4 regions of the Fulvimarina thalattae genome follow, and region 4 is predicted to be linked to each of the others. Evidence: predicted binding sites of a transcription regulator. Region 4 holds the regulator's gene; each other region holds the start of a gene.
The links. Region 4 encodes PhoB, which activates phosphate uptake and scavenging genes when phosphate is short. Its sites were predicted from a motif close to TGTCATNNANCTGTCAT; they were not measured.

Region 1: ABRA89_RS03190 (UDP-2,3-diacylglucosamine diphosphatase) is a predicted target of PhoB. The motif match lies at 5,065-5,081, and genes of this name have one in related genera.
Region 2: ABRA89_RS00355 (glycerophosphodiester phosphodiesterase family protein) is a predicted target of PhoB. The motif match lies at 3,008-3,024, and genes of this name have one in related genera.
Region 3: ABRA89_RS09385 (PhoX family protein) is a predicted target of PhoB. The motif match lies at 5,151-5,167, and genes of this name have one in related genera.

The regions. Positions count from the first base shown of each region.
Region 1 covers NZ_JBEHWS010000002.1:43,670-51,263, reverse strand. The annotation lists gene ABRA89_RS03210 (phosphatase PAP2 family protein) at 1-155, opposite strand, end outside; gene gltX (glutamate--tRNA ligase) at 266-1,642, shown strand; gene ABRA89_RS03200 (DUF2865 domain-containing protein) at 1,602-2,327, opposite strand; gene ABRA89_RS03195 (NADP-dependent malic enzyme) at 2,586-4,904, opposite strand; gene ABRA89_RS03190 (UDP-2,3-diacylglucosamine diphosphatase) at 5,136-5,972, shown strand; gene ABRA89_RS03185 (glycosyltransferase family 4 protein) at 5,972-7,027, shown strand; gene ABRA89_RS03180 (TrmH family RNA methyltransferase) at 7,091-7,594, shown strand, end outside.
Region 2 covers NZ_JBEHWS010000001.1:70,460-78,053, reverse strand. The annotation lists gene ABRA89_RS00365 (pilus assembly protein TadG-related protein) at 1-1,280, shown strand, start outside; gene ABRA89_RS00360 (SLC13 family permease) at 1,311-2,876, opposite strand; gene ABRA89_RS00355 (glycerophosphodiester phosphodiesterase family protein) at 3,083-4,366, shown strand; gene ABRA89_RS00350 (branched-chain amino acid aminotransferase) at 4,958-5,848, opposite strand; gene ABRA89_RS00345 (MarR family winged helix-turn-helix transcriptional regulator) at 6,120-6,680, shown strand; gene ABRA89_RS00340 (response regulator transcription factor) at 6,677-7,393, shown strand; gene ABRA89_RS00335 (ATP-binding protein) at 7,407-7,594, shown strand, end outside.
Region 3 covers NZ_JBEHWS010000005.1:308,559-316,152, forward strand. The annotation lists gene ABRA89_RS09370 (SDR family NAD(P)-dependent oxidoreductase) at 1-520, opposite strand, end outside; gene ABRA89_RS09375 (GNAT family N-acetyltransferase) at 865-1,977, shown strand; gene ABRA89_RS09380 (hypothetical protein) at 2,000-2,923, shown strand; gene ABRA89_RS09385 (PhoX family protein) at 3,021-5,024, opposite strand; gene ABRA89_RS09390 (EAL domain-containing protein) at 5,355-7,594, shown strand, end outside.
Region 4 covers NZ_JBEHWS010000015.1:73,556-81,149, reverse strand. The annotation lists gene thiD (bifunctional hydroxymethylpyrimidine kinase/phosphomethylpyrimidine kinase) at 1-425, shown strand, start outside; gene ABRA89_RS16765 (dihydrodipicolinate synthase family protein) at 444-1,337, opposite strand; gene phoB (phosphate regulon transcriptional regulator PhoB) at 1,493-2,233, opposite strand; gene phoU (phosphate signaling complex protein PhoU) at 2,230-2,967, opposite strand; gene pstB (phosphate ABC transporter ATP-binding protein PstB) at 3,040-3,786, opposite strand; gene pstA (phosphate ABC transporter permease PstA) at 3,873-5,195, opposite strand; gene pstC (phosphate ABC transporter permease subunit PstC) at 5,192-6,682, opposite strand; gene ABRA89_RS16735 (PstS family phosphate ABC transporter substrate-binding protein) at 6,883-7,594, opposite strand, start outside.

The DNA.
Region 1 (7,594 bases), on a different contig from region 4:
ATGTCCTCATCTAACGCTTGTGTGTCGCCCTCCAGAACTTCGCCGGCCAGCGCGATAAATGCCCAGATGCCGCAGGCGGCCGTCAGGATCGCGATCAGCGCCTTCAGTTCGATCCGGCTTTTGACGAAGTGAGTGATGGTGTTGAGATCGAGCATGCATCGGTTCCGTTGGCGTCTACCGCGTCATGTGGGGAATAGCGGAGCCCTGACAACGCACGCCGCGAACGATTGCGCGTGATCGGAAAGGTCTGGTAATCGGCTCGCTCATGACCGTCATCCTCCGCTTCGCTCCGTCTCCGACGGGTTTCATTCATATCGGCAATCTCCGAACCGCGCTGTTCAACTGGCTTTATGCCAAGAGCCGCGGCGGGGAATTCGTGCTGCGCTTCGATGACACCGATCAGGAGCGCTCGACGCGGGAATTCGCCGATCAGATCGAGGCCGATCTCGCCTGGATCGGGATCGCGCCGCATCGCATCCTGCGCCAGTCCGAACAGGTCGCGCGTTACGACGACGCGGCTGAGAGGCTGAAGAGCCTGGGGTTGCTCTACCCCTGCTATGAGACGCCTGAGGAACTGGACCGCAAACGCAAGAGGCTTGCGGCGCGGGGGCTGCCTCCGGTCTACGGCCGTGAGGCACTACGCCTTTCGCCTGAGGAGAAGGTCGCCTTGGAGGCAGAAGGACGAAAGCCGCACTGGCGCTTCCTCCTGCCTAATCACGACGGCGATCCGGCGATCACCAAGCGAACCGAGGTGCACTGGGACGATCTGGTGCGCGGGCCCCAGACAGTCGACCTCGCTTCGCTGTCCGACCCCGTGCTGATCCGCGCCGATGGCAGCTATCTTTATACGCTTCCATCGATCGTCGACGATGGCGAAGTCGGCATCACCGACATCATCCGTGGTGACGACCATGTGACGAATACCGGCGTTCAGATACCGATTTTCGAGGCGCTGGGGCTGACGGCGCCGCGCTTTGGGCACCACAATCTCATCACGACGATCGGCGGGGAGGGGCTTTCGAAGCGAACCGGATCACTTTCGATCAAGACTTTGCGCGAGGAAGGCTACGAGCCGATGGCGGTCGCTTCGTTGGCGACGCTCGTCGGTCTGTCGGGATCGATCGACGCCGTGCGGGAGCTCGATGCGTTGGCAGAGCGCGTCGACCTCGGCGAGGTTTCCGTCTCGGCTTCGAAATTCGATCCGGCCGAACTCGATCGGCTGAACGAGGAGATTGTGCACTCGCTGGCCTATCCAGATGTCGCCGACCGTCTCGCGACCTTCGATATTCCGGATAGCGAACGCGAGGCGTTCTGGCTGGCGGTGCGGGCCAATTGCGCGAAGGTGCGCGATACCGGCTTCTGGCGGAACGTTGTCTATGGCGACATCGAGCGCGAGGAAGACATCGGCGCCGATGATCAGGCGTTTCTGAAGACAGCGCATGAGCGCCTGCCCGAAGGTGCGGTCGATGGAAACACCTGGAAGGCCTGGACGACCGACCTCAAAAAAGAAACCGGCCGCAAGGGCCGGTCGCTGTTCATGCCTCTGAGGCTTGCTCTGACGGGCCTCGATCACGGCCCGGAACTGGCCGCGCTCCTTCCGCTTATTGGTCGGGAAAGAATCGTGGTCCGACTCGGCGGATGACCTTCTGACGCCCGGATACCTCGGCGACATCTCTGCTGCCGCCCCTCAGATCACTCACCAGAACTTCTTCCGGGTCTGGTCGGCGGATTGGGAGTGGGATCGCCGATTCGAAAGGCAAATCGCCGAGGCCATCCGCGACCTCGATCTTGAAAGCCGGTTCAGGCTCGATCTCGCAGGCTTTGGCCGCTTGCGCATCGATGCCCTTGGTCTTGTAGGTGAAGGCCGTTTCCAGCGCCGTGTAATTCTCGCCTGTCGAGTGGCTGACCATATTCTCTGCTTCCTCACGCAGGACGCGGTGGAAATAGAGGTCGACATCGGCTCCGGGGCAGCGGGCCTCACAGGATTCGAGGTCGCGATCGAAATAGTCTTGCGTCGTCGAGAAGCTTACGGGGAAGAAGTAGCCGTCGGCCTTGCGCACGCAAAGTGTGCGGTAGGTGTAGCTCGAGCCGCGCGATGACGCTTTCGAAACGGAGCCTCGGTTTCTGGACCGCGATGAGGATCCCGACGAACGGCTGGCAGACTGACGATGCCGTTTCGTCGACCGCTTGACCGTTCGCTTCCGAATGACTTTGCGTTTGACTTGTCGTTGTGGAGCGGCACGGCCGATCTTTTGGCGATGGGCCGCTGTCGGAGCGCCGAACAGCCGTTCAAGGACAGATTGCGCCTGAACCGGCACCGGCGTCATGGGGATCATGCCCGCGAAGAACACACTGAATGCGAGGAGCATACGCGAGACGATCCGATAAAATTTCGTGGCCATGGGCAAGCGTCACCACACAGAGGTCTTCTTTAGAACGGATCGAAAAAGAAACTAGACAGTGCGGAGGCGCTGTCCACCCTCGCCGTGTTTAATTTCAGTATCTTATCCTACACCAATCCGCCCGCGAAATCAGCCTGACGGCAAGGTGAACGACCGAAAAATGCGGTTTTGCCCCGATAATGGTTAGCCGCCGGTACTTTCCCTCGTGTTCTGAACCACCTGAGCAGCGGCAATCGCCGCCATGTTCACGACACCGCGCGAAGTGACCGATGGCGTCAGCACGTGAGCTGGCGAGTTTGTCCCCAGAAGAATCGGTCCGACATGCAGCGCTTCGAGCATGGTCTTCACGACGTTAAGGGTGATGTTGGCCGCATCGAGGGTGGGGAAGACGAGAAGATTCGCCTCTCCGGTGAGCGTCGAGTCCGGCATCGTCCGGTCGCGCATTGCGGCATTGAGGGCGGCATCGCCGTGCATCTCGCCGTCGATTTCGAGTTCGGGGCACTGCTCGCGGATGAGCGCAAGCGCCTTGCGCAGCTTGCGGGTATCCTCTGTATCGTCCGTGCCGAAATTGGAGTGCGAGACGAGCGCAGCTTTCGGCGTAATGCCGAAGCGGTTGATCTCCTCTGCCGCCAGGATCGTCATTTCCGCGATGTCCTCGGCGCTCGGACAGCGTTGGACATAGGTGTCGACGAAGAACTTCGTGCCCTGCTGGGCAATGAGCACGCTGAGCGCTGCGAAGCGCCGGACGCCGGGCTCTAGCCCGATGACCTGGCTGATATCTCGAACATGATGCGGATAACGCCCTTCCAGCCCGCAGATGAGGGCGTCGGCCTCGCCGCGGGTGACGGCGGTCGCGGCGATAACCGTCGAGTTGGTGCGCATGATCGTGCGCGCGGAATCGGGCGAGATCCCCTTGCGGCCGACCTTGGCGAAGTAGGAATCGACATATTCTCGATAGCGCGGATCGTCCGTCGGATCGACGACCTGGAAATCCTTTCCGGGCACGAGCGACAGGCCGAACCGCTTGAGCCGGCTTTCGATAACGGATGGGCGACCGACGAGGATCGGCTGGCAGACGCGGTCTTCGAGCAGGACCTGCGATGCGCGCAGCACCCGCTCGTCCTCTCCGTCGGCGAAGATTACGCGATGATCGGTGTCCTGGGTGGACTTGAAGATCGGCTTCATGATGAGGCCGGACCGGAACACAAAGCGGTTCAGCTGCTCGATGTACTGGTTCATGTCCTCGATCGGTCGGCTCGCAACGCCCTCTTTTTCTGCGGCTTTTGCGACTGCTGGCGCGATCTTGAGGATCAGGCGCGGATCGAACGGCGTCGGGATAAGATATTCCGGACCGAAGATCGGCGTGCCGGAGCCGTAGGCTTTGGCCGCAACCTCGTTGACGTTCTCGCGGGCGAGTGCCGCGATGGCGTCGACCGCTGCCATCTTCATGTTCTCGGTAATGTGCGTCGCGCCGCAATCGAGCGCGCCGCGGAAGATGAAGGGGAAGCAGAGGACGTTGTTGACCTGGTTCGGATAATCGGAACGGCCGGTGCAGATCATGGCATCGGGCCGTACCTCGCGGGCGAGATCCGGCATGATCTCCGGGATCGGATTGGCGAGGGCGAGGATCAGCGGGTCCTTCGCCATCGTCTTGAGGAGTTCAGGTTTCAGGATGCCGGCGGCCGAGAGACCGAGGAAGATGTCGGCGCCGTCGATTGCATCTTCGAGCGTGCGCTTTTCGGTCTGGCGGGCGTATTTCGCCTTCCAGGGGTCCATGCCCGTGTTGCGGCCCTCGTAGACGACGCCTTCGCGATCGGTGACGAGGATATTCTCGCGCTTTGCGCCGCACTCGACGAGGAGGTTGAGACAGGCAAGCGAGGCTGCGCCCGCGCCGGAGGCGACGATCTTCACGTCCTCCAGCTTCTTTTCCGACAGACGCAGCGCGTTGCGAACCGCTGCCGCGACGATGATCGCGGTGCCGTGCTGGTCGTCATGGAAGACCGGGATCTTCATGCGCTTGCGCAAGCGCGATTCGATCTCGAAGCATTCGGGTGCCTTGATGTCTTCGAGATTGATGCCGCCGAAGGTCGGCTCCAGCGCCGCGACCACGTCGCAGACATGATCGATTTCTTTGGCGTCTATCTCGATGTCGAAGACGTCGATATCGGCGAACTTCTTGAAGAGGACCGCCTTGCCTTCCATCACGGGCTTCGAGGCGAGGGGGCCGATATCGCCGAGGCCGAGAACGGCCGTGCCATTGGAGATGACCGCGACGAGATTGCTGCGGCTGGTGTAGTCGGCCGCCTTCTGCGGGTCTTCCGCGATTTCGAGGCAGGGCGCGGCGACACCGGGAGAATAGGCGAGCGCAAGGTCGCGCTGGTTGCCGAGCGGCTTCGTCGCCTGGATGGCGAGCTTACCGGGCTTCGGATTGCGGTGGTAGAAGATCGCCTGCTGGTCGAGATCGCCTTCGGACAGACGTTCGCTATCGCCGCTGGATGCCATGTTTCCGTTCCCCAGTATTCGGTTCTTTTGGTGCCGAAGGATAGGGCCATAGTTCGCGGAAGCCAACGCCGGAGCGAAGGCAATATCACCGGCTAGCAATTCTGCCTGTCGATTTTTGCCTGAGCTTGTGTTGCGGGCTTTCCACAAAACGCCGGAACGGCGTCACACGGGTGTAATCGAACGCGCGCAGAGCGAGAGCGTCACGGTTGCAGAACGAGGACGCATTGCGACATGGCTTCATCGACCGAACCCCGACGTTTCCGCACTCTATTCGTCTCCGATATCCATCTCGGATCGAAGGCGGCGCGGGCCGACATGTTCATAGACTTCATGCGCCGGCACGAGGCCGAGACCTGGTATCTCGTCGGCGATATCGTCGATGGCTGGCGGCTGAAGCGCATGTGGCACTGGCCGCAGGCCCATAACGACGTCGTTCAGAAGCTCCTGCGCAAGGCGCGCAAGGGTGCGCGGATCGTCTACATTCCCGGCAATCACGACGAGTTTCTGAGAAGCTTTCCGGGCCAGCATTTCGGCGGCGTCGAAGTGCGCCAGAACGATGTGCACACGACGGCCGACGGACGCCGTCTCCTGGTCATCCACGGCGATGAGTTCGATATCGTCGTCAAGAACTGGCGTCTGGTCGCCTATCTCGGCGACTGGGCCTATGACGCTGCGATCGCGTTGAACGTCGTCTTCAACAAGATTCGTCGTCGTCTCGGCTTTCCCTACTGGTCGTTCTCGTCCTGGGCCAAGCTGAAGGTCAAGAACGCCGTCAGCTTCATCGGGGCCTTCGAGGAAGCCCTTGCATCGGAAGCCGACCGGCATGGCTGCGACGGCGTGATCTGCGGTCACATCCACCATGCCGAGCTCAAGACCTTCAGCGGTATCGAATACGTCAACACGGGCGATTGGGTCGAAAGCTGCACCGCCGTTGCCGAGCATTTCGACGGAACGCTCGAACTGATCCGCTTCGCCGAAGTTCTGCGGGACGAACATGAGGCGGGCAATGTTCACCGGCTTCCGCTTCGGTCGCGCTCTGACGAAAAGCGCCAGGGGGAGGCCGCCTGATGGGACGCTACCTGATCGCAACGGACGCCTGGGAGCCGCAGGTGAACGGCGTCGTGCGGACGCTGTCCCATCTTCGGCAGGAGCTCGAACGGCGCGGGCACGAGACGGATGTTCTCTCTCCAGCCGACTTCAGGACGCTTCCATGTCCGACCTATCCCAACATCCGCCTCGCGCTTGCGACAGCGGGCAAGGCGGCGGAGCGGATCGAGGCGTTTCGACCGACCAATATTCACATCGCCACCGAAGGCCCGGTCGGAAGCGCCATGCGGCGGGCATGCCTCAACAAGCGCCTCGCCTTCACCACGAGTTTTCATACCCGCTTTCCGGAATATCTGAGTGCCCGCGCGCCAGTGCCGCAAAGCTGGTCCTACGCATGGCTCCGGCGCTTTCACGCGCCATCGACAGCCTGTCTGGTGCCGACCGAGATGATGAAGCGTCAACTGGAGGCGCGGGGATTCCGCGATCTCGTCACCTGGACCCGCGGCGTGGATCGCAGGGTCTTTCAACCCTATCCTCCGCTGCCGCTCGATCTGCCGCGGCCGATCTTCGTTACCGTGTCGCGGCTCGCGCCTGAAAAGAATATCGAAGCCTTCCTCGATCTCGATCTGCCCGGTTCCAAGCTCGTCGTCGGCGACGGGCCGAGCCGGACCGAGTTGATGGCGCGATATCCGGACGTCCATTTTGCCGGACTTCAGACCGGCGAGACGCTGGCGCGCTACTATGCGTCAGCCGATGTCTTCGTCTTTCCTTCGCGGACGGACACCTTCGGGATCGTTCTTTTGGAAGCCATCGCATGCGGCACACCTTTTGCGGCCTACGCCGAGCCGGGTCCGCTGGACGTTCTCGGTCAATCGCGTGCCGGATGTATCTCTGACGACCTGCGAGCCGCCTGTCTCGACGCGCTCAAGCTCGACCGGGTCGACGCACTTTCGCGCGCGGCGCAATTCAGTTGGGCCGCCTGTGCAGACATCTTCATGGATGCAACGGAAGAGGTCCGGCCGGAGGCACTGATATCTGCCGACACAAGCCGGCCGCTCGAGTCGTTGCGCGCCTGAGGCGGTAACCTAGCCAGAAGACGGTCCGCTTGCTTCAGGGCCGGCTTTCGCTAGACCGACTGCATGAGCCAGTCGAACCTTTTCGAACAGAGCGGCGCGATCGCGCCGGTCACAGACCCCGCGGACCCGCGGATTGCGGCATTCCGGGATATCCGCGAACGCGATCTCACCGGGCGGCACGGCTTTATCGCGGAAGGGACCGTCGTTCTCGATCAGCTGGCGTTGAGCGCGCGATTCAGGCCGAGCTCGGTTCTGGTGCTTCGCAACAGACTCGAGGGGATCGCGGACCGCCTTGCGCGTCTGCCCAAGGATTGTCCGGTTTACGTCGTCGAACGTGAACTGATCGACAGGATTGCCGGCTTTCCGATGCATCGCGGGGTTTTGGCTCATGGGGTCGACACGATGCCGGAGCGCACCGCCGCCGATGTGGTCCAGGCTGCTAGAGACCGGCCGGGGCCTATCCTTGTTGCGATCGGCATGGCCAACCACGACAATGTCGGCGCACTGTTCCGCAATGCGCGGGCGTTCGGAGTTGCGGGCGTCATGCTCGACGAAACGAGCTGCAAT
Region 2 (7,594 bases), on a different contig from region 4:
TCCTCGCCCGCGCTCTCGGCATCCACGGCACCGACCTCGCCGTGCGCTCTGACGCCGCGATCGATGCACTCGTCGCGTTTCAAGCCGGAAGTCGCCTCGCCAGCATCGATCCCACCTTGCTGAATACGATACTCGACGAGGCGATTGGCGCCAAACTTTCCCTGGATGTCCTCGATTACAGCAACCTCGCCCAAGCGACCGTCGCACTCGGCGATCTCATGCCGAACACTCTTGCCGACGCGTCGGGACCACAGAATTTCGGGGCCGGTATCCAGACGGAAATGCCTGCGTCGGATCTGCTGTCGGGCCTTTCAGATGCACTCGCCGACGATGGGAGGGCAATGGCGGCGGCCTCGATGCGCAAGGCCGCGCAAAGTCCGCTGGCGCTCAACGCGCGACTCCGGGTCTCCGATCTGATCGATCTTCGCAGCGGCGACCTCTCGATCTCACGAAACAAAGCCGCTGAAATCCTGAACACCCGGCTATCCGCACTCGATGTCATCGACGCGGTCGTCCGGCAGGCCGCGTCCGGCCACAGTGCGTCGTTCGATCTCGTTCTGCCGATGCTCGGCGCCGTCGACATCGACGTTCTCATCGGGGAAGCGATGAAATCGACCCCGGCGCTTGCCGTCGCGTCGCTGGGCCAGGGGGTCGAAACCGGTCAGGCAAAGCTTCGCTTTCACACTGAAACGACAAATCCTCTCGACGGTCTGGGCATCGGTCTCGACATTCCGATCGAAGCGATCCTCGCCGGTGGCCGTGCTGAAATCGCCGCCATCAACTGTTCGTCTGACCCGAACAATCAATCGGTGACCATCGCCGTAACGCCGGGACTGGCCCGGTTCTCCCTCGGGCGATGGACGAAACCCCTCCAAGAGATCGCGATGAACGATCGCCTCGCATATACTCCGATAGTGGAGGCGATCATCGCCACGGTCGAAGCCCGCGGCAATCTCGCCGTCGAAAATGTCGAGCCCATCCTCGTCACCTTTACAGGCGCCGATATCGCCAGTGGAAAGACAAAGACGGTCGAAACCACGGCGTTTATCTCAAGCCCCATGTCGAGCCTTTTTCGCGAAACCGAACTTACGGCACGGGTCGGCTTGCTGGGGCTTTCCACCGGATCGCTGACCGCTTCCATTCATGATGCGCTTGCGTTTGCCGCAACGCCCCTCGACGCGCTCCTGGGGGATATCCTCAAGGTCGCAGGGATCGGCCTTGGGGAGATCGACGTAAAGGTCAGCGACGTCCTGTGCCGCAATGCGAGGATCGTCGGCTGACGAGCTCCATCCTTTGATCGACCCACCGGTTCAATTCGCGCTTCCCCCGCTCGCCCAGTCCGGCATCTCGCCGACCGTAACGCCGAAGAGCGTCGTCAGTACGAGATAGCCAACGGTCGAGACGATGAGCAGCGCGGCGAGATTGTGCCAGATGCCGTAGCGGACCATCTGCGGGATCGAGACATGGCCGGACGAGAAGACGAGCGCGTTCGGCGGCGTCGCCACTGGCATCATGAAGGCCATGGAGGCAGAAAGCGCCGCCGGCACCGCCAGCATCAGCGGGTTCTCGCCGATATCCATCGAAAGCGCGGCGAGTAGCGGCAGGAAGGTCGCCGCCGTCGCCGTGTTTGAGGTGAACTCGGTCAGCAGCAGCATGATCGTCGCCACCACGAGGACCAGCACGATCATCGGCAGAGCCCCGGCGAAACCGCCGATCGCCGAACCGATCCACTCGTCGAGACCGGTGCCGGTGACTGCCGCCGCGAGGCTGAGGCCACCGCCGAACAGGATCAGGACGCCCCAAGGCAGTTTCGCTGCCGTCCTCCAGTCGAGGAGGCCGATGCGCGTGCCCTCTTCGTCCTTGCTGGATGTCGGTATGATGAAAAGCAGAAGCGAGGCGCCGATGGCAATCGCGGCATCATCGAGCTCCGGCACGAAATTTTGGAGCCAGGAGCGCAAAATCCAGAGAACCGCAGCACCGGCGAAGACCGCGCCGACGATCATTTCCGCCCGCGACATGGACCCGAGCCCTGTCAGTTCCTTCTTGATCACCTCCTGCGCGCCTTCGATCTCGTCCTTCTTCAGGCCGATCGCGAAGCGCGTGAGCAGAAACCAAGAAATCCCGAGCATCAGGATTGCGACGGGGACACCGATCAGCATCCAGCGGCCGAAGCCGAGATCGTAGCCGTAGTTCTGGCTGAGCGTTCCGGCGAGAAGGGCATTGGGCGGCGTGCCGATGAGCGTCGCGACACCGCCGATCGAGGCGGAATAGGCGACGCCCAGCAAGAGCGCGAGGGCGAACTTCTTCGCTTCTGTGTCCGACCCCGTCTCGTCGGTCACCAGCCCCACGACCGAGAGAGCAATCGGCAGCATCATCACCGTCGTCGCCGTGTTCGAGACCCACATGGATAGAAAGGCCGTCGCCAACATGAAGCCGCCGACAATGTGGTGCTGGCGGGAGCCGGTCCGGAAAACGATGTTGAGCGCGATCCGCCGATGCAGGTTCCAGCGCTCCATGGCGCCGGCCAGCATGAAGCCGCCCATAAAGAGAAAGATCGTCGGATCGGCATAGGGCGCGGCGGCATCGTCCATTGAGGTCGCGCCGGTAAGCGGGAAGAGGACGAGCGGCACGAGGGCCGTCGCCGGCACGGGGATCGCCTCGGTGATCCACCAGACGATCATCAGGCTCGCCACCGCCACCACGCGCCAAGCCTCGATTGCGAGCCCATCCGGCGGCGGCAGAATCAGAAGGACTACGAAAACGGCGAGGCCGATCAGCATCGGCAGGAGCTTCAGCGACCCGGTCGCGCCCTCCTCCTCCGGCGTTTCACGTGAAACATGGTCGTTGTTATCTGCCGCGCGATCGCTCGTTGCCATCCCTTGCCGCCCTTCGCCAAGTGTCTGCTACCGCACATGAAACTGGCGGCAGGAAAGGTTGCGACAAGAGGTCCGGAGCCAGAAGCCTGTCAGGCGCGCTTTCTCCATGTCGCGCTCAAGCGTGAGCGCCCTGTCGTTCCGCTGTCGCAAAACTCCTCTATCTGCTCTCCAGAACGCAGGCTCCACAGCATCATCGGAGGATCATCATGCGCGCGACCTTCACCCTGGCGGCTACGCTCTCCAGCTTTGCCCTACTCCAGCCCGCAATTGCCCAGGATCAGGCAACGCCGACGGGTGTCGCGGCGCCCACTTCCGCCGAGATCGGAGCGCGACCCGGCTACCTCGTCGATCAGCTCGAAGATAGCGAACTGAAGACGAAGCTCTCGGCCTGTCTCGGTCAGCCGATGGAAGCGAACGACTGGTCGATCGGCCATCGCGGCGCACCGCTCCAATTTCCCGAGCACAGCCGAGAATCCTATACGGCGGCGGCCCGCCAGGGTGCCGGCATCATCGAATGCGACGTCGCCTTCACGAAGGATCGCGAGCTCGTCTGCCGCCACGCTCAGTGCGATCTCCATACGACGACGGATATCCTCACCCGGCCCGAACTCGCCGCGAAATGCACGACACCCTTTGCGGCAGCGACCGGCACGGGAGAAGGCGAGGAAGCTCAGGCGAAGTGCTGTACGTCCGATCTGACCCTCGCCGAATTCCAGAAGCTCAACGCCAAGATGGATTCCTTCGATCCAGCCGCGGAAACCGCCGAGGACTATCAGGGCGGCCTCGCAGAATGGCGCACCACGCTCTATTCGCCGGGCACGCTGATGACCCATGCCGATTCGATCGAACTCATCAAGTCGCTCGGTCGCAAGTTCACGCCTGAGCTGAAGGGTCCCGAAGTCGAGATGCCGTTCGAGGGCGAGTATAGTCAGGCAGACTACGCCCGGCAGATGATCCAGGACTACATCGACGCGGGCGTCTCGCCCAGCGACGTCTATCCCCAGTCCTTTAATCTCGAGGACGTCAAATTCTGGATCGAGGAATTCCCCGAATTCGGCCAGCAGGCCGTCTTCCTCGACGATCGCGACGAAACGCTCGAAGGCTTCGACCCCATGCAGCCGGACACGTTCGAGCCGTCGATGCAGTCACTCGCCGATGACGGCGTACGGATCATCGCCCCGCCGCTCTGGATGCTGGTCACCGCCGAGAACGGCGAGATCGTCCCTTCGCCCTATGCCGAAGCCGCCAAAGAGGCCGGTCTGGACATCATTGCGTGGTCGCTGGAACGCTCCGGTCCCCTCGCGGAAGGCGGCGGCTGGTACTACCAGTCGATCAACGACATCACGACAACCGACGGAGACATGTTGAAGCTTCTCGATGTCCTCGCAAGCGATATCGGCGTGCGGGGTGTTTTCTCGGACTGGCCGGCCACGACCACTTTCTTTGCCAACTGCATCGAATCCGCCGAAAATAAGGCGAAGGCGAATTGACTCGGCATGAAAATCGAAGATAAACTTTTGATGACAGAGGAACGATCGGTTAACCAACGGGGTTTCTCTTCCGTCTTCTGCAAATCAGGACGTTGACGACCGCGATGACCTTATCTTTTCTTCGCAGCCGCGTTCTTGAACGCGCCCCCGAAACGCACATCGCTGGCAGGACGGCGACGGCTCCGTCCATTCCGGGCGTGCCAGCCGAAACCGAGACGCGGCGTACGCGCCCGTTTTCTCAGCCAACCGATGTCAACGCTCTCTATCGTGCTGCGGACGCTGCCGGTGGAGCAACGGCGATGGCGCTCGCCGACTGATACCGCTGGGCGAATGAGTTGATTCTTCGGGCTAATCGACGCCCAGTAATCGGCTCATACGTCGCTCGAGCTTCTGGCAGACATACGGTGATGGGGCGCCATGAGCGCCCCTTTTCATGTCCGGTACCGCCTGAGTGCCGTTCACGTGTCAACGTCCGCCGATATCGCGTCCCCGGACAAATGACCAGGCGGCACGAGTCAGGCCTCTACCGGCGACCGGCGACCGGCGACCGGCGAACATTTGAAAGCGGCTGCTTTCGACTGTCGAGCGATGTTATTCGGCCGCCGCGCGTTTCGGCTGCACTTCGGCCGTATAATCCTCGATCAGCTGCCGTGTGATCTCGCCCGGCGTGAAGCGCCAGTCGGCGATCTCCGAGACCGGCGTCACCTCGGCGGCCGTGCCGCAAATGAAACATTCGGAAAAGCCATCCAGCTCGTCCGGCATGATCGCCCGCTCGATCACCTCGTAACCACGGCGCTTGGCCAGCTGGATCACCGTCTGCCGCGTGATACCATTGAGGAAGCAGTCCGGGTCCGGCGTGTGGATGACGCCGTCCTTCACGAAGAAGATATTGGCGCCGGTCGCCTCGGCCACCCGGCCGCGCCAGTCGAGCATCATCGCATCGGAATAGCCTTTGTCTTCCGCCGCATGTTTGGAGATCGTGCAGATCATGTAGAGGCCGGCGGCCTTCGCGCGCGAGGGCGCCGTCATCGGGTCAGGCCGGCGATATTCGGCGAGATCGAGCCGAATGCCCTTCATCCGCTGCTCGGGATCGAAATAGCTCGGCCAGATCCAGGAGGCGATGGCGACGTTGATCGTGTTCTTCTGGGCCGAAACGCCCATCATCTCCGAGCCGCGCCAGGCGACCGGGCGAATATAGGCATCCGTGTAGCCCTGGCGTTTCAAAAGCTCGTTGGTCGCTGCATCGATTTCGTCGGCGCTGAAGGGCAGCTTGAAGCCGAGGATACGGGCCGATTCGATCAGGCGATCGGTGTGCTCGCGCAGCTTGAACACCTCGCCGCCATAGGCCCGCTCGCCTTCGAACACCGAGCTTGCATAGTGAAGGCCATGAGTCAGGACGTGGACCTTGGCGTCCTTCCACGGCACGAAGGCGCCGTTCATCCAGATTTCGCCGTCGCGCTGATCGAACGGAACACTGCTCATGGTCTAAGATCCTCCGGCGCCCGGAAATGGAAGGGCGCATATGAAATCGTCAAAATTCACGCCGAATTCGGCCTTGAAACCGACCCCTGTCATGGGGGCGCCGGTCATTCCAATGGCGGATGCTAAGCCGCACCCTATCTCGGATTGAACCCGACTGGGCGGACCGGACATGGCCCGTCATCATTGTCTCGACACCCTCGCGGCCCATGCTGACCGCGCAGTTTTCAACACCTGCGCAAGTGTGTAACGTGGTCCGAAAAATGCGTCAATAGTGCTGACCTATTTCATGAACAATCCTGTTGCAAACGGATCAAACCTTGAGCAAGCGGACGCGATCGTCGCCGAGCCGCTGGAAACGCTCGGCGAAGTCGATTTCCGCTTTATCGAGCTGATGTTCTTTGCCTATCGCCAGTTCACGGCAGACGCGGACGCGATCCTCGCCTCTTACGGCTTCGGCCGGGCGCATCACCGCATCCTGCATTTCGTCAACCGATCGCCCGGCATCACCATCGCAGAGCTTCTGGAACTCCTGAAGATCACCAAGCAGTCCCTCTCGCGGGTGCTGCGCCAGCTGATCGACGAGGGCTTCGTCGCCCAGCTTCCCGGCGAGGAAGACCGCCGTCAACGCCGACTTTATCCGACCCCCAAGGGCCGCGAACTTACCCTCGAACTCTCGCGCCAGCAGGCAAAACGCCTCGACGCGGCCATCGCGAAGATTGGACCGGACGGCGTCGGGGCCGTGGCCCATTTCCTCGCCCAACTCGGCGGCAGCGAGCCACCGGCCCGCAACTGGCTGGAGAGCCGCGTCTGGAACGAAGGACCCATCAAATGAGCGAAGCACCGCTGGCAGAGCGAGAAACCCTCGAAGATGGCGCACCGCATATCCTCATCGTCGACGACGACAGGCGCATCCGCTCGCTGCTCTCGCGCTTTCTCGCCGAAAAGCGCTTTCGGGTCTCCACGGCGTCCGATGCGGCCGAAGCACGCCGTATCCTCAGCGGGCTAGATTTCGACCTGATGATCGTCGACGTGATGATGCCCGGCGAGAACGGGCTCGATCTCGTCCGGTCCCTGCGGCAGACGCGGGATTGTCCGATCCTCATGCTCACCGCTCGCTCGGAGATCGACTCCCGTATTGAGGGCCTTGAAGCCGGCGTCGACGATTATCTCGCCAAGCCCTTCGATCCGCGCGAACTGCTCTTGAGGCTCAACAACATCCTGAAGCGCGGCGCCGGCCAGGCGCCGGTGACCATCGAAACCGTCTGCTTCGGCCCCTTCGCCTTCAACCTGTCGCGCCGCGAACTGAAGCGCGGCGGCGAGATCGTGCGCCTCACGGACCGCGAACAGGATATCATGGCGCAATTTGCAGCCAAGCCCGGCGAAACCGTGCCGCGCCTTGATCTTCTCGGCGAAGAGAACGAGATCGGCGAGCGTACGATCGACGTGCAGATCAATCGGCTGCGGCGCAAGATCGAACCCGATCCCGGCAATCCGCTCTGGCTGCAGACCGTGCGCGGCGTCGGCTATCGCCTGAACATCGATTGAGGGGTTTACCCCCATGACATTCATCGAGCGCATCCGAAAAGGCGGAAACGGCACGGCGAACGCCTTCGTCAGGGCCGCACGCTTCTCGCGCGACTGGATGCGGCGCTGGCCGGATGTCTGGGGCTGGCGCTGGTTGCGCCGGGTGCCGTTTCCCTCGCGCATCGATATCTGGCGCGGCCCGCTTCGGCCGGTTCCGCGCTT
Region 3 (7,594 bases), on a different contig from region 4:
GCGACGGAGCGATCGCGTTTACCCGCACCTTCGGCGCATATTCCGTCGCGAGTGTCCGCACGAGGCCGACCACGGCGCCCTTCGCCATGGCGATCGAGGTATGGGCCGAGAAACCCTGATCGACAGCCACCGTCGAAAAGAACAGCGCACTCGCACCGTCTTCCGCATTCGTGAGAGCCTTAGCCGATGCCTGGAATGCCTGTGCCGCACAGAGCGCGTTCAGGCGAAAATCGTTCAGGATGTCGTCCGCTGTCACTTTCGCGAAGGGCTTCAGATTGATTGAACCGACCGCGTAGCAGAGCCCGTCCAGACGCTCGCCCGCTTCTTCGGCGCAGGCTTCGATCGCGCCATCTTCCATGACATCGCAGCGGATCGTCTTCGCCGACAAGGTCTCTCCAAGGCTTTTCAGTTCTTCTTCATTTCGTCCGGCGAGCACCAGTTCATGTCCGGCTTTGGAGAGCCGGCGCGCGATCGCGGAGCCGATGCCACCATTGCCGCCGTAGATCAGATAACGTCCCATGAAATGTGCTTCCCGCCTGTTGCTTGATGCGATCCACCGATCGCCTTGTCAGGTCAGGCAAATTGGAACAGTCTGGGCGCCGCAAAAGGTCGTTAAGGAGAGGAACGGGTGCGACCAATCGATCCGCCGAGTACCTTTGCTAAGACTTTCTTACCTTAACCTTACATCAAACGCGACCTTTTATCTTTTCCTAACGTTAGATATAATCTTTTCTCGTTAGCAACTAAATTCTCAATGTAGTCCGCGCATGGTCGAGAACTTCGGATCGCCTGCTCTTTTCAGGCGTCCGTCGATTTGAATGCGCGCGCGGCGTGCCAGACCGACCGAAGAAGAGACGCCTTTCGATGAGCACCAAAACTTCCGTGAAAGCCGCCGATCGTCTCGATGCCGAACAGATTTACGTTCGGCTCGAAAGCAGTCTCGACTTTACTTCGGAAGACTATGCCGGGCTCTTTTCCGCTTCGAATGCGACGGCGTTCCAGCATCCGGTCTGGCTGACGGAATTCTATGGCAAGCTCGCCGCCGCCCGCGGCGCTTCCCCGATCATAGTAACCGGGCGTGACGCCGGGGGACGCCTCCTCTTCATGCTTCCGATGATCCTGCGCCGCATCCGCGGCTTCAGGCTGCTCGAAGCCAATGATCTCGGCGTCAGCGATTATTGCGCCCCCGTGATCCGCACGGACGCCCGCGGAACGCTCATTGCCCAAGCGAACCTTCGGAGCGCGATTGCAGCAGCGCTTCCCGCTCACGATCTCCTGCGCATCCGCAACTGCCGCGCCGCGACGGCAGATGACTGGCAGCTGTTCTTCGCCGAACCGTTTCGGGACCACGATTTCAGCGCCCACGCGGCAGAACTCGGCCGCGACTACGAAAGCTGGCGATCCACGGCACTGCCCGACTCCTTCCGCAAGCAACTCGACCGCAAGAAACGCCGTTTCTTCAAAGCGGGTGAGGTCAGTATCGAACAGCTCACCGATCCCACCGCGATCCGGGAGGCGATCACCGCTTTCGCCTCACTCCGGAACGGGCGCTTCGCAGGCGACATGATCCAGTGGCCGGCCGTCGAAGAATTCTACGCAGACATCGCCGTCGCCGGCTGCGCGAGCGGCTTCGCCCGCACCTACAAGATGAGCTTCGACGGTGAACCGGTCGCCTATCTCTTCGGCCTCTGCCATGCGGGCCGCTTCAACTACCTCCTGATCGGCGGCGACTACGACCGTTTTGGCCGCCATTCTCCGGGGCTTGTCTTCTATGACGAGCTGATCCGCGAATGGATCGCCGAGGGCGGATCGGTCTTCGATTTCACCATCGGCGACGAGGCCTTCAAGGCCGATTTCGGAACGAAACCCACCCGCATGGTGACGCTGGAGACCCCGGGGAGCAGCTTCGGCCGTCTGGCTCTTGCTGCTCGTGCGGCCCGGCAACGCGTGCGTGGCTGGAAGAACAAGAAGAACTGACACTCGAAAGCGGATGGCTGGAATGGCAGCGGCAGTAGGAGACAAGGCCATGGGCAAAAAGCCGGCATTCCTGGAAAATTCGGTGATCATCGGGGCCCATCCCGACGACGAGATGCTGTGGTTCGGCTCGATCGTGAAGGATGTCGATCAGATCATCCTCGTCTATCGCGACTTTTGGGCCGACCCGTCTCGCGGCCCTGCCCGCGCGGAGGCGCTCGCCAACCATCCCCATCCCAATCTCACCAGCCTCAATATCGCGGAAGCCGGCACCTACGGCTGCGCGGACTGGTCCGCGCCGGCGCCCAGCGAGAGAGGCATCGCCTTCTCGATCGCGGCCGATCTGCGGGAGGTCAAACGCAAGGTCAAGCAGGTCGTCGGTCGCGTGACGCCGCTCGATCTCAATTATGCCGACAGCAGTATCCGCAATGCCTATGCGGAGAACTACGACAAGATCTATGCCGCACTCAAAGACCGGCTTTCGCCGGAAATGAACGTCTTCACCCACAATCCCTGGGGCGAATACGGGCACGAAGATCACGTCCAGCTCTTCCGCGTGCTCGATGCCTTGCGCAGCGAGATCGGCTTCACATTGTGGATGTCGAACTACTGCACCGAGCGCTCGCTGCCGCTTGCCATGCGCTACTTCGGTGCAGATCATGGCGGATATATTCGACTGCCGGTCGACAAGGCCCATTGCGATCTGATCGCCGACGTCTATCGCGATGCCGGCTGCTGGACCTGGGCGGAAGACTGGTGCTGGTTCGACGAGGAATGCTTCATTAGGGCGCCCAAGCAGATGAGCAATCAGAAGACTTACAAACACCTGATGCCGATGAACATCTTCTCGATCGAAGAACCACGCCGGCGCTGGTCGTGGGAAAAGCTTGCCGCGACCGTGCCGCCAGCGATGCTCGGCATGGGCTACGTCATGAGCGAATTTTTCTGATCAAGGCTCTGCTCAATCCTCCGCGAAAGAACGCGGAAGCCAAAGAAGAAGGGGCGCCCCGTCGGAGCGCCCCTTCTTCATGTCAGGGTCTCGGCTCTCAGGACGTCGCGATCTTGCCGCCGCCTTTTTTGGTGATCGCAACCACGGACGGTCGCACCGGCATGTTGTCCTTGAAGTCCGGCCAGCGGGTCGACGGATCCTCGTAATAGGACGGGCGACCGAAGCCTTCCCATTCCTCGCCGCCATCGCCCGGGTGCTGGACCGCAACGAAGAAGGTCGCGAGGTCCGGCGTCGGCTGCGGGCCGCACATCTCCGCGCCCACCGGCACACGATAGAACAGCTTGGACGTACCCCGCGCCTCGCCTTCCGTGTCCATCGCCCAGAGCCCGTCCGTGCGGCCGGTCTTGTCGGCGGAGTTGCCGTCGGTCGAGACCCAGAGCCGGCCGTCGCTATCGACGGCGCAGTTGTCGGGCATCCCGAACCAGCCGTTCTCGGTCGTCGCCGTCGAAAAGGTCGCGCCCACATCCGCGATCGACGGATCGCCACACTGGACGAGGATTTCCCAGGTGCCAGAGGTACCGGCGAAGTCACCGCCCTCTTCCGAGATTTCCACGATATGGCCGAAGGCGTTGTCGACGCGCGGATTGGCGGCATTCGCCTCCTCGCGCTTCGTATTATTGGTCAGCATCACATAGACGCGGCCGTTCGTTTCGTTCGGCTGGATGTCCTCGGGACGGTCCATCGGCGTCGCGCCGAGAAGATCGGCGGCCTTGCGGGTCTCGATCAGGACGTCGGCCTGGCTCTCGAATCCGTTCTCGGCGGTCAACGGGCCTTCGCCATGGGTGAGCGGCATCCACTCGATGCTGCCGTCCTCGTCGAACTTCGCGACATAGAGCGTGCCCTCGTCGAGAAGGTTCATGTTCGCGGCGCGGTCGTCCGGATTGTAGGTGCCGGCGGTCACGAACTTGTAGACGTAGTCGAAGCGCTCGTCGTCGCCGAGATAGAAGACGACCCGGCCATCCTTTGCCACGATCGATTCCGCGCCTTCATGCTTGAACCGGCCGAGCGCCGTGCGCTTCTTCGGCACGGAGTTCGGATCATCGACATCCACCTCGACCACCCAGCCGTAGCGGTTCGGCTCGTTCGGCTCTTTGGAAATATCGAAGCGGTCGTGGAAATTGCCCCATTCGTAGGAGCCGTCCGGCACGCCGTAGCGCCCGTAGTTCTCGGCCTCGCGATGGCCCTCCGGCAGCTCGCCGATGAAGTAGCCGTGGAAATTCTCCTCGGCCATGACATAGGTGTTCCAGGGCGTCACACCGCCGGCGCAATTGTTCAGCGTGCCGAATACCTTGGTGCCGGAGGCGTCGGCATTGGTCTTGAGGCGATCGCTCCCGGCAGCCGGGCCGGTCAGTTCCATCTCTGTCGTTGAGGTAATGCGGCGGTTCTTGGCGCCGTCGCGCACCACCTGCCACTTGCCGCTTTCTTTGCGGATCTCGACGATCGTGCCGCCATGGGCCGCCATCTCGATGTCGACGCGCTTCCGGTCGGCCGGAGCGACGACGAGTTCGGCCGCCTGCTCGCCGCCCTTGACCGTCACGACCCCCGGGAACATCAGATGTTCGTTGGTATACTCGTGGTTGACCACGAGCAGGCCGTGCTCCGACGAGCCGTCGATCGGGATATAGCCGACGAAATCGTTGTTGTAGCCGAATTGCTTCTCCTGGGATTCGGGCGTCTGGTTCGTCGGATCGAACTCGGGCGAATCAGAAAAGAGCGGATCGCCCCAGCGCAGGAGAACGTCGGCGTCATAGCCCTCGGCGACGTGATGATCGGCATCGACGCCGGCAACCACCTCCTTGAAGTCGAAAGACGTCTTGCTGCCGGCGGCATGGGCTTCGTCCGCCGCCATCAGGGCCATCGGGGAGACCGTCGCGGCGATCGCCGTCGCGGCCATGGAGCCCCGCAGGAAGGAGCGGCGTGAGAACCGCTTGGCGATAATCTCGCCCATGGTCGGATTGGAGGTTGGGTTGAGGCCCGGTCCGTCGGCCTCCTCCAACTGGCTCGTCTTGAAGATGGCTTTCGGCGTCACGTGCTCGTTCATCGGGGGCAAGTCCCTGCGGTTCAAGAAATCGGTAGGCGCGGCGCGACGTGCCCTGATTGGCGCATGCGGGATGTGCCGCATGGAAGGTCGGCGCCTCGGCCTGTCTGGAACCGTTATAAATCTCCGATGACAGGTGGATGACGCTGCGCCGTGCCAATCGTCCGCGGCGAAGCGGCCGGCGGACCGGCGCTTCCCGCTCCTCACGCCAGAAGCGCTGCTCTTCAAGGGCTCCAGAAAAGCTGCCCGATTTGAGGCAGAGCCACATTTCACAGCAATTTACACAAAGTTGAAGGTCTCGAAATAAGTTGCAGTCGTTACGAGGAGCCTGCAATGCGAAACACGATCCCGGTTCTCGCCCCATCAGTCGCGCTGACTTTCCTGGCCGGAACCGCTTTTGCTCAAGGCGGCAGCCTCGTGGAAGAGACCGCCGAGGCGCGCCTGACCGGCCTTGCGGCCGCACTCGACACCACCTGGATCCTCGTGGCGGCCGCCCTCGTCCTCCTCATGCAGATCGGCTTCATGATGCTCGAAGCCGGAGCCGTGCGCACCAAGAACGCCATCAGCGTCGCCCAGAAGAACCTCCTCGACATCGCCTTCGCGACCATTTCCTTCGCCGGCATCGGCTACATGATGGCCTTCGGTCTGTCCTATCCCACCGGCTATTTCGGCTGGGATTCCAACCTCATCTTCCTCAATGCCATTCCGAACGAGAACATTGCCTTCTTCATCTTCCAGGTAATGTTTTGCGGCACGTCGGCGACGATCATCTCCGGCGCCGTCGCCGAGCGCATGGGGCTGCGCGCCTATATCCTTCTCAGCATCCTGCTCGCCGCCGTCATCTATCCGGTCTTCACCCACTGGGCATGGGGAGCGGCCCTCGGCGACGCACCCGGCGCGTTCCTCGCCAATGCCGGCTTCGTCGATTTCGCCGGCTCCACCGTCGTCCATGCCACCGGCGGCTGGATGGCGCTCGCCTGCATCATCGTCCTCGGCGCCCGCGCCGGCCGTTTCGACGGCGATCATCCGATCCGCTTTGGCGGCCACAGTGCGGTCCTCTCCTCAGCGGGCGCCCTCATCCTCTTCGTCGGCTGGATTGGCTTCAACGGCGGTTCGACGCTCGCAGCCTCGCCGGACGTGCCGCCCATCGTTCTCAACACGATCCTTGCCGCCGCCGCCGGCGGCGTTGTCGGCTATGGCCCGCACTGGTGGCGTGGCACCCTCAGCCCGGACCGCGCGATCAACGGCATGATCGGCGGCCTCGTCGCGATCACCGCCGGCTGCCACCTCGTCGGTCCGGACGGTGCCCTCCTCCTCGGCGCGCTCGGCGGCTCCGCGGCCAACCTCGCCAATCGCGCGATCGAAAAGCGCTTCAAACTCGACGATGCGGTCGGTGCCGTGGGCGCTCACGGCGTCGCCGGCGTCGTCGGCACGATCGGCCTCGTCTTCGTCGCGCCGGAAGCCTCCCTGCCCGCCGGATCGCGTCTCGACCAGTTCTACATCCAGGCCGCCGGCGTCGGCCTCAACTTCGTCTGGGCCTTCGGCTGCGGCCTCCTTCTCATCCTCCTCGTCGACGGCCTGATGCGGGTCCGCGTCTCGGCGGCCGACGAAGCCCTCGGCCTCAACGAAAGTGAGCACGGCGTGCGCCTTGGCACCGGCAATCTCGAATTCGCCCTCGATTCGCTCACCCGCTCGACGACGGAGAAAAACCTCCACATCCCCGTGCAGGCAGGTGACGATTCCGAAGATCTCACCCGGCGCCTCAACGCCCTGATGGACAAGCTTCAAAAGACCGAAGCCGAGCGCCGCAAGCTTTCCGAATCCGCCCGCGACCGCGACGAGGCCGAACGCTTCGCCGCCCTTGGCGAGATCACCGCCGAGGCGATCCTCCTGCTCCACGAGGGGCGTGTCAGAAGCGTCAATCCCGCCGCAGAGACCCTGTTTGGCGTGGATTACGAAACCCTTGCCGGACGTACGGTGGAATCGCTCGCTAAAATCAACCGGCTCGACCAGCTCCCCGCCTGGCTCGACGCTTCCGACGGCACCCTCTCCGAAACCATCCTGCTGACCGACGACGGTCGATCCGTCCCTGTCGAAGCACGCGTGCGGGTCACGAATTTCGAAGGCCGCGAAGTCTCGATCGTCAGCCTTCTCGATCTCAGCGAGAAGATCGCAGCGCGCGAGCGCATCTTCCATCTCGCCCTCCACGACACACTGACGGACCTGCCGAACCGCGAACTCTTCAACCGCCGACTCGGCGAAGCGCTCGACGAGCCGGACACCTCGTCAGCCTCGGCGCTGCTCCTCGTCGACATCGACAAGTTCAAGGACGTCAACGACATCCACGGCCACCCCTCGGGTGACGCCGTTCTCGTCGCCGTCGCCGAACGCCTGAAAAGCTGCGTGCGCAAGGGCGATACGGTCGCGCGCCTCGGCGGCGACGAATTCGCCCTCATCCAGACCGGCCTCAGCTTCGCAACCCAAGCCGCCGATCTCGCCCATCGGGCGCTTTCCGCGATTTCGGAGCCGCTCGCCCTGCCCTCGGGCGCGACCATTCAGCCGCGTGCCAGCAT
Region 4 (7,594 bases):
CCCGCGCGACAGTCTTGACGCCGAACCTGCCGGAAGCGGGGGACCTCCTCGGTCAGGAAACGGCCAATGACATCGCCGGCATGCGACGGCAGGGCGAACTGCTCCTCGCACTCGGCTGCACGGCGGTGATGATGAAGGGCGGGCACCTGCCGGGTGACCACGAGGCGACCGATCTTTTGGTCACGCGTGACGAGACGTTCGAATTGCGTGCACCGCGAACCGAGACGAAGAACACGCATGGCACCGGCTGCACCCTTTCCTCGGCTCTCGCGACGGGCCTCGGCTTCGGGCTCACGCCGATCGAGGCCGCGCGGCGAGCGAAAGCCTATATCGGCGCGGCGATCGCCGAGGCGGACACGCTTTCAGTGGGCGGGGGCAACGGTCCGGTGCATCATTTCCACGGCAGCAGGCATGGCGCGGCATAACGCATTGCCATCAAGACGTCAGGCTGGAAGCGCTTCCAGCGCCTTTTCGATACGGCGCCGCTCGGGAAAACCGAGCGGCAGCAGCGGACGTGGCAGATCGGCCTCGCCCAATCCGAGAATATCGAGCAGCACATACATCACCCTCAAGCTGCCATAGGCCTTGAAGACATCCCAAAGCGGCGCGCAGGCCGCGTCGAGCCGGCGTGCTTGCTCGGTTTGTCCGGAGCGGGCAGCCGCAGCGAGACGCACCGCCAGGTCCGGCATCGTGCCTCCAATGACGCTGTAGAAGGCATCGGCGTCTGCGAGAAAGGCCGGGACGATCGTCCAGTCCGCGCTGTAGCCGATCGAAAGCCCAGTTCGCGACCGCAACGCGGCAATCTCGCCATCGAAATCACCGTCAACGGCGGGCGGGCGCTTCACAGCAACAATCCGATCGACCTTGGAAAGCCGTTTCACGAGATCGTTGCTGAAAGAAAAATGCGTTGTACTCGGATTATCGTAGATACAGAGATCGAGCCCCGTCGAACCGGCCACCGTACGATAGTGCTGATAAGCCTCCTCTTCCGTCAGCGGCGTATAGGAGACCGGCGCCATCAGCAGTGCATCCGCGCCTACCGCTTCGGCGTCGCGGGAGAGTGCCTGCGCTTCGTCGGTTCTGAGCGCACCGACCCCGACGATCACCGGAAGGCGGCCCCCAACGCATTCGACAGCCGCATCGACGGCGCGCTTGCGCTCTGCGCGCGAGAGATAGGCATAGGTGCCGGTGCTGCCGAGGAGCCCGATCGAGTCCGCGCCGGACGCGCAGATCCGTTCCAGAAGCCGGCCGAGGAGTTCCGTATCGACGCGCCCCTCACCGTCAGCAGGGGTGATCGGAAAGGCGGACAGCCCGTGAAAAGGTGAGGAAGCAGTCATCCTGCGAACTCCATCGAAGAACAGCGAGCGCAGCGCCCGCGCCGACCCTGTTCTCCGGACTTACCACGGCGCAATATCAGCCAGGCATGACGTTTCGCGATCGGCCGATGAACTTCGGTGATACGCTTTCAGCAGGAAGCGAAAGCGAAGGCGCCCTACCCTGCCGCTTCCTTCAGCTTCGAACGAGACGGCGCTGTCTTGCCAGCGAGAAACTGCTCGTCGAGCGCATAGCCGGCGCCGCGTACCGTGCGGATCGGATCGCGGTCTCGCACCCGGTTGATCGCCTTGCGCAGCCGGCCGACATGAACGTCCACCGTCCGCTCATCGACATAGATGTCTCGGCCCCAGACGCCGTCGAGCAGCTGTTCGCGGGTAAAGACGCGACCGGGCGCCTGCATGAAGAATTCGAGCAGCTTGAATTCCGTTGGTCCGAGCTTCAGCTCGCGTCCCGAGCGCCGTACGCGGTGGGCGGAGCGATCGAGTTCGAGATCACCGGCCGTAAGCAGGCTCGCAATCTTTTCAGGACTCGTGCGACGAAGCATCGCCTTCACGCGGGCCGTGAATTCACGCATCGAAAACGGCTTCACCACATAGTCGTCAGCACCGACCGAAAGCCCCTGAACCCGCTCGCTTTCCTCGCCACGGGCCGTCAGCATGATGACAGGCAGCTGGGCCGTGTCGGGGCGCTGGCGCACCCGGCGGCAGATTTCGACGCCCGACAGGCCCGGCAGCATCCAGTCGAGAACCAGAAGGTCTGGCGTGTCCTCCTTGAGCCGCAGATCGGCCTCGTCGCCGCGGGCGATCACCTCTACTTCGTAGCCCTCGGCTTCAAGATTGTAGCGGAGGAGCACACCGAGGGCCTCCTCGTCCTCCACCACGGTCACACGAAGGCTCATCCCGTAGCACCTTCCACGGCTTCCTCGACGCTCTTCTGAGTGACGGTCGCGGACCGATCACCCTTAGGCCGATCCGGCTTCATCTCTTCACCCGTGCGGATATAGTAGATCGTCTCGGCAATGTTCGTCGCGTGGTCGCCGATGCGCTCGATGTTCTTTGCGCTGAACAGAAGATGCGTGCAGGACGTGATGTTGCGCGGATCCTCCATCATATAGGTGAGGAGTTCGCGGAAGATCGAGGTGTAGACCGCGTCGATCTCTTCGTCCTTGTCGCGCACGGCAATCGCCCGCTCGTGATCGCGTTCGCCATAGGCGTCGAGCACGTCCTTCAGCTGGTCGACCGCGAGTTCCGACAGATGCTCTATGCCGCGTACCAGCTGGCTCGGCTGGGCGTGGTGATGGACCGCGAGAACGCGCTTGGCGATGTTCTTGGCAAGATCGCCGATGCGTTCGAGATCGTTCGAGATGCGGATCGCACCGACGATCTCGCGCAGATCGATCGCCATGGGCTGGCGCTTGGCGATGGTCATGATTGCCTTTTCGTCGACCTCGCGCTGGGCCGAATCCAGCATGACGTCGTCGGCGATCACCGACTGTGCAAGCCCCGCATCGCCGCGAACGAGGGCGGTCACCGCCTGTTCCAGCATGCGCTCGGCTTGACCGCCCATCTCGGAGATGCGGCGAACGATGTATTTCAGTTCGTCTTCATAGGACGACACGATATGCGAAGCCATGAAGGCCTCCCTGAATGGTTTGGACGTCTGCCGCGGCCTTGCCGGGTGTTCGGCCGGCCGCTTGCTCCAGAATCAGCCGAAACGGCCGGTGATGTAGTCCTGCGTGCGCTTGTCCTCGGGATTCGAGAACATCTTCTCGGTGTCATCCACCTCCGCCAGATCGCCGAGATGGAACATCGCCGTCACCTGACTGACGCGGGCGGCCTGCTGCATCGAGTGGGTGACGATGACGATGGTATAGTTCTGCTTGAGCTCGTCGATCAGTTCCTCGACCGTCGCCGTCGCAATGGGGTCGAGCGCCGAGCAGGGCTCGTCCATGAGGATGACCTCCGGCTCGACGGCGATCGCACGGGCGATGCAGAGGCGCTGCTGCTGACCGCCGGAAAGGCCCGTGCCGGGCTCATCGAGACGATCCTTCACCTCCTTGTAGAGGCCGGCGCGCTTGAGGCTCGTATGGACGATTTCCTCGAGCTCGGTCTTGTTCTTGGCAAGGCCATGAATCTTCGGTCCGTAGGCGACGTTTTCCCAGATCGACTTCGGGAAGGGATTCGGCTTCTGGAAGACCATGCCAACGCGGGCCCGCAGTTCGACCACGTCGAGATCAGGGTCATAGATGTCCTCACCATCGAGCATGATCTTGCCGCCGACCTTGGCGCTCTCGATCGTGTCGTTCATTCGGTTGAGGCAGCGAAGATAGGTGGACTTGCCGCAGCCGGACGGACCGATGAGCGCGGTGACCTGACGCTCCTTGATATCGAGGCTGATGCCGTTCAGAGCCTGCTTCTGCCCGTAGTGGACCGTCACATCCCTGGTCACCATCTTCTTGTTCTTGTCTTCCGACACGGCTGGTCCTTTTTCGAAAATCGCTCTCGACATATCCATTTGGTCTTGTCCCTTTAACGAGCCTACCACCGGCGTTCAAAGCGGCGGCGAAGGAAGATCGCCGTCAGGTTCATCAGGGCGAGGAAGCCGAGGAGTATCATGATTGCGCCCGAGGTCCGCTCCTGGAAGGCGCGCTCGGCCTCGTTCGCCCACATGTAGATCTGGACCGGCAGTGCCGTCGCCGAGTCCATCGGCGTCTGCGGATAGTCGGCCACGAAGGCGACCATGCCGATGAGAAGCAAAGGAGCGGTTTCGCCCAGCGCCTGGGCCAGGCCGATGATCGTGCCCGTGAGAATACCGGGCGCTGCGAGCGGCAGGACGTGATGGAACACGGTCTGCGTCTTCGAGGCACCGAGGCCGAGCGCCGCCCAGCGGATCGAGGGTGGCACAGCGCGAAGGGCTGCCCGCGTCGCGATGATGATCGTCGGCAACGTCATGAGCGTCAGCACCAGTCCGCCGACGACCGCCGCCGAACGCGGCAGGCCGAACCAGTTGATGAAGACGGCGAGGCCGAGAATACCGAAGACAATCGAGGGGACGGCCGCGAGGTTGTTGATGTTCACCTCGATGAGATCGGTGAACCTGTTCTTCGGCGCGAACTCTTCGAGATAGATCGAGGCCGCGACGCCGATCGGCAATGCCAGCGCCAGCACGATCAGCATCATATAGGCCGAGCCGATGATCGCGACGCCAAGGCCCGCCGTCTCGGCCCGCGAAGAGGCGCCGAAGGTGAAGAGGCCCCAGTTGAAGTTCTGTTCCAGCGCGCCGATCTCTTCCAGGCGCTCGATATATTCGAGCTGGAGATCGCTGATCGGGCGGCGGCTTTCCTCGACCGTGAGGTCGTAGGAGCCTTTGAGGGCGCTGTCCAACTCGGAGCTCGCATAGAGCCAGACATCCTCGGTGTTGCCGATGATCGACAGGTCGTTCAGCACCATGTCGCGCAATTCGACGCGGACGCCCTGTGAGACGAGAGCACTGGCCGCGCTCACCGCTTCCTTGTTCTCCGGATCGATGTCGAGCAGTTGGATGAGGCCGTCACGGGCAAGCTGGGGATAGTTCGCCATCATCAGCTTGGACTGGTTTTTCGCGCCATCCTCCACCGTTCCGAGGACCTCTTCGGAGAACGTGATCGGAACCTCGATCTCGCTCTGCCAGAACGCCGTGTAGCCTTTCGAGACGACGCTCCACAGAAGGATGAAGAGGAAGGCGACGCCGAGTCCGATGGCGATCATGCCATAGGCCTTGAATCGACGTTCGGCGGCGTATCGCTTCTTGATGCCGATGTCGCGGCGGCCGGTTGCGGCCTCGGACCGATCGGAAATGCCGTTCGCGGTCGCGTCGGTCATTCGTACTGTTCCTTGTACTTCCGCACGATGTAAAGCGCGTAGACGTTGAGGCAGAGCGTGATCACGAAGAGCGTGATGCCGAGCGCGAAGGCGACCAGCGTCTGGGGCGAGGTGAATTCGAGGTCGCCCGTCAGCTGCTGGACGATCTTGACCGTGATCGTGGTCATCGCCTCGAATGGATTGATGGTGAGGTTTGCCGCGACGCCGGCCGCGAGAACGACGATCATCGTCTCGCCGATGGCGCGAGAGGCCGTTAGTAGCAGCGCCGAGACGATGCCTGGCAGCGCCGCCGGCAGGATCACCCGCTTGATCGTTTCCGAGCGCGTCGCGCCGAGGCCGAGGGAGCCGTCGCGCAGCGAGCGCGGCACCGATGTGATGATGTCGTCCGACAGCGAGGAGACAAAGGGGATCAGCATGATGCCCATGACGCAGCCCGCCGTCAGCACGCTCTGGGCCTGAATGAAGGCGGAATAATCACCGGTCAGGAGCCCCGAAATCTGGGCTGACAGATCGCGAAAGAACGGACCGACGGTGACGAGCGCGAAGAAGCCGTAAACGATGGTCGGGATACCGGCGAGAACTTCGAGCAGGGGCTTGGCGACGGAGCGCGTCCGGTTGTCGGCATATTCGGCCATGTAGATGGCGGCGAAGAGCCCGATCGGGACGGCGACGGCCATGGCGACCGCGCCGATATAGAGCGTGCCGGCAAGAAGCGGGATGAGGCCGAACTGGCCGGTCTCGCCGCCGGAACCGGCCGCGCTGAAACGGGGCTCCCAGGTGGTGCCGAAGAAGAACTCCCATGCGTTGACGCGGGAGAAGAAGTCGGCACTCTCGAAAAGCATGGAAAAGATGATGCCGACGGTCGTCATGATCGCGATCGAGGAAGCTGCGATCAGCGCCGCATTGATGACCGTCTCGACTTTGTTGCGCGCACGAAGACGCGTGCGGATATTACGGTAACCGTAAAAGGCGCCTCCCATTGCGAGGAGAAGGACGGCGACCGTCATCAGCCAGCGGCTGATTGCACCAAAGGAATTACTCTGGATGGCGATCGGCAGCATCCAGTCCTGGCTCGCCGAGGCAATCGGGATGCCATAGTCGCGGAACAGCGGCAGCGCTTCTTCGATCCTGGTCGTCTCGCTGATCTCTCCACGCTCGTCATCTGGCAGGGCGCGCAGACCCGCCCCGATAGATTCAACGATGCCCGAGGCAAGATCGTCGGTGAGACCGGCTTCGGCAACGGCGCCTTCGGGAAACGAGCTGCGGACCTGGATTTCGTTGAGGATCGGCGAAGCGATCAACCAGGTAGCGAGCAGCAGAAGCGACGGCACCCAGGCCCATGAGAGGACGTAGCTCGCGTGATAGACCGGACGCGAATGGGGCTTGGCGCCCTTCTCGGCTCTCAGTTCGCTCGCACGCCGATAGGCAAAGAACGCACCGATCGCGCCGATCAACAGAACGGCGAGGATGATGAAGCTTGTCGACACGGTGTCCGCTTTCTGAAAAAGTTGCGGATCGGCTAGTCAGCGTCACGTTCGCTGTCGAACGGAGCCTGCCGGGCCTCGTCGCCGCAATGGACGGCGCCCTTTAAATAAACCCGGCTTCGCATCGAGATGGCTGCCGGGTTTATGCTCATAAGGCAAGACGGAGGCGCCAAACGGAACGGCGCCTCCACGCGGTGGGCCGCTTAACCCGAGACGGAGACGCTCTCGCCGCTCTCGAACTGGTCCATTTGCGTCTGGCGCTCGTCAGCGGAAAGCGGGACGAGGCCGTATTCGACCGTCGGTGAGCCTTCGCCGGTCATCTGCTCGTTCAGGAAGAACTCGACATATTCCTGAAGGCCCGGAACGACGCCGAGATGGGCGCGCTTAACGTAGAAGAACAGCGGGCGCGAAACCGGATACTCGCCGGAAGCGATCGTCTCGGCCGAAGGGGTAACTTCGTTGACGGTCGCGACCTGCAGCTTGTCCTGGTTCTGCTCGTAGAAGGCCAGACCGAACACGCCGACCGCCTGCGGGTTGGCATCGATGCGGGCGAGCGTCTCGGTGTAGTCGCCGGAGATTTCACCGATCGAACCGTCGTTGCGGACCTGCATGCAGGCGTCTTCCGCACCGTCCTCGTCCATACCGCCGTCCATCATCATCTTCATGGCGCCGGAGTCTTCACAACCCTGAAGCAGGAGCTTTTCTTCGAAGACTTCGCGGGTGCCGTGGTTCGAGGCCGGAATGAAGGCCGCGATCTCCTGATCGGGAAGCGAGGCATCGACATCGGACCAGTTGGCATAGGCGTTCGCGCCCATCTCACCGTCCTGCGGGACCTGCGCGGCCATGGCCTTGTAGACCATTTCCGGGGTCAGCGCGAAGGATGCGCCCGAGGCGGCCGAGGCGAAGACGATACCG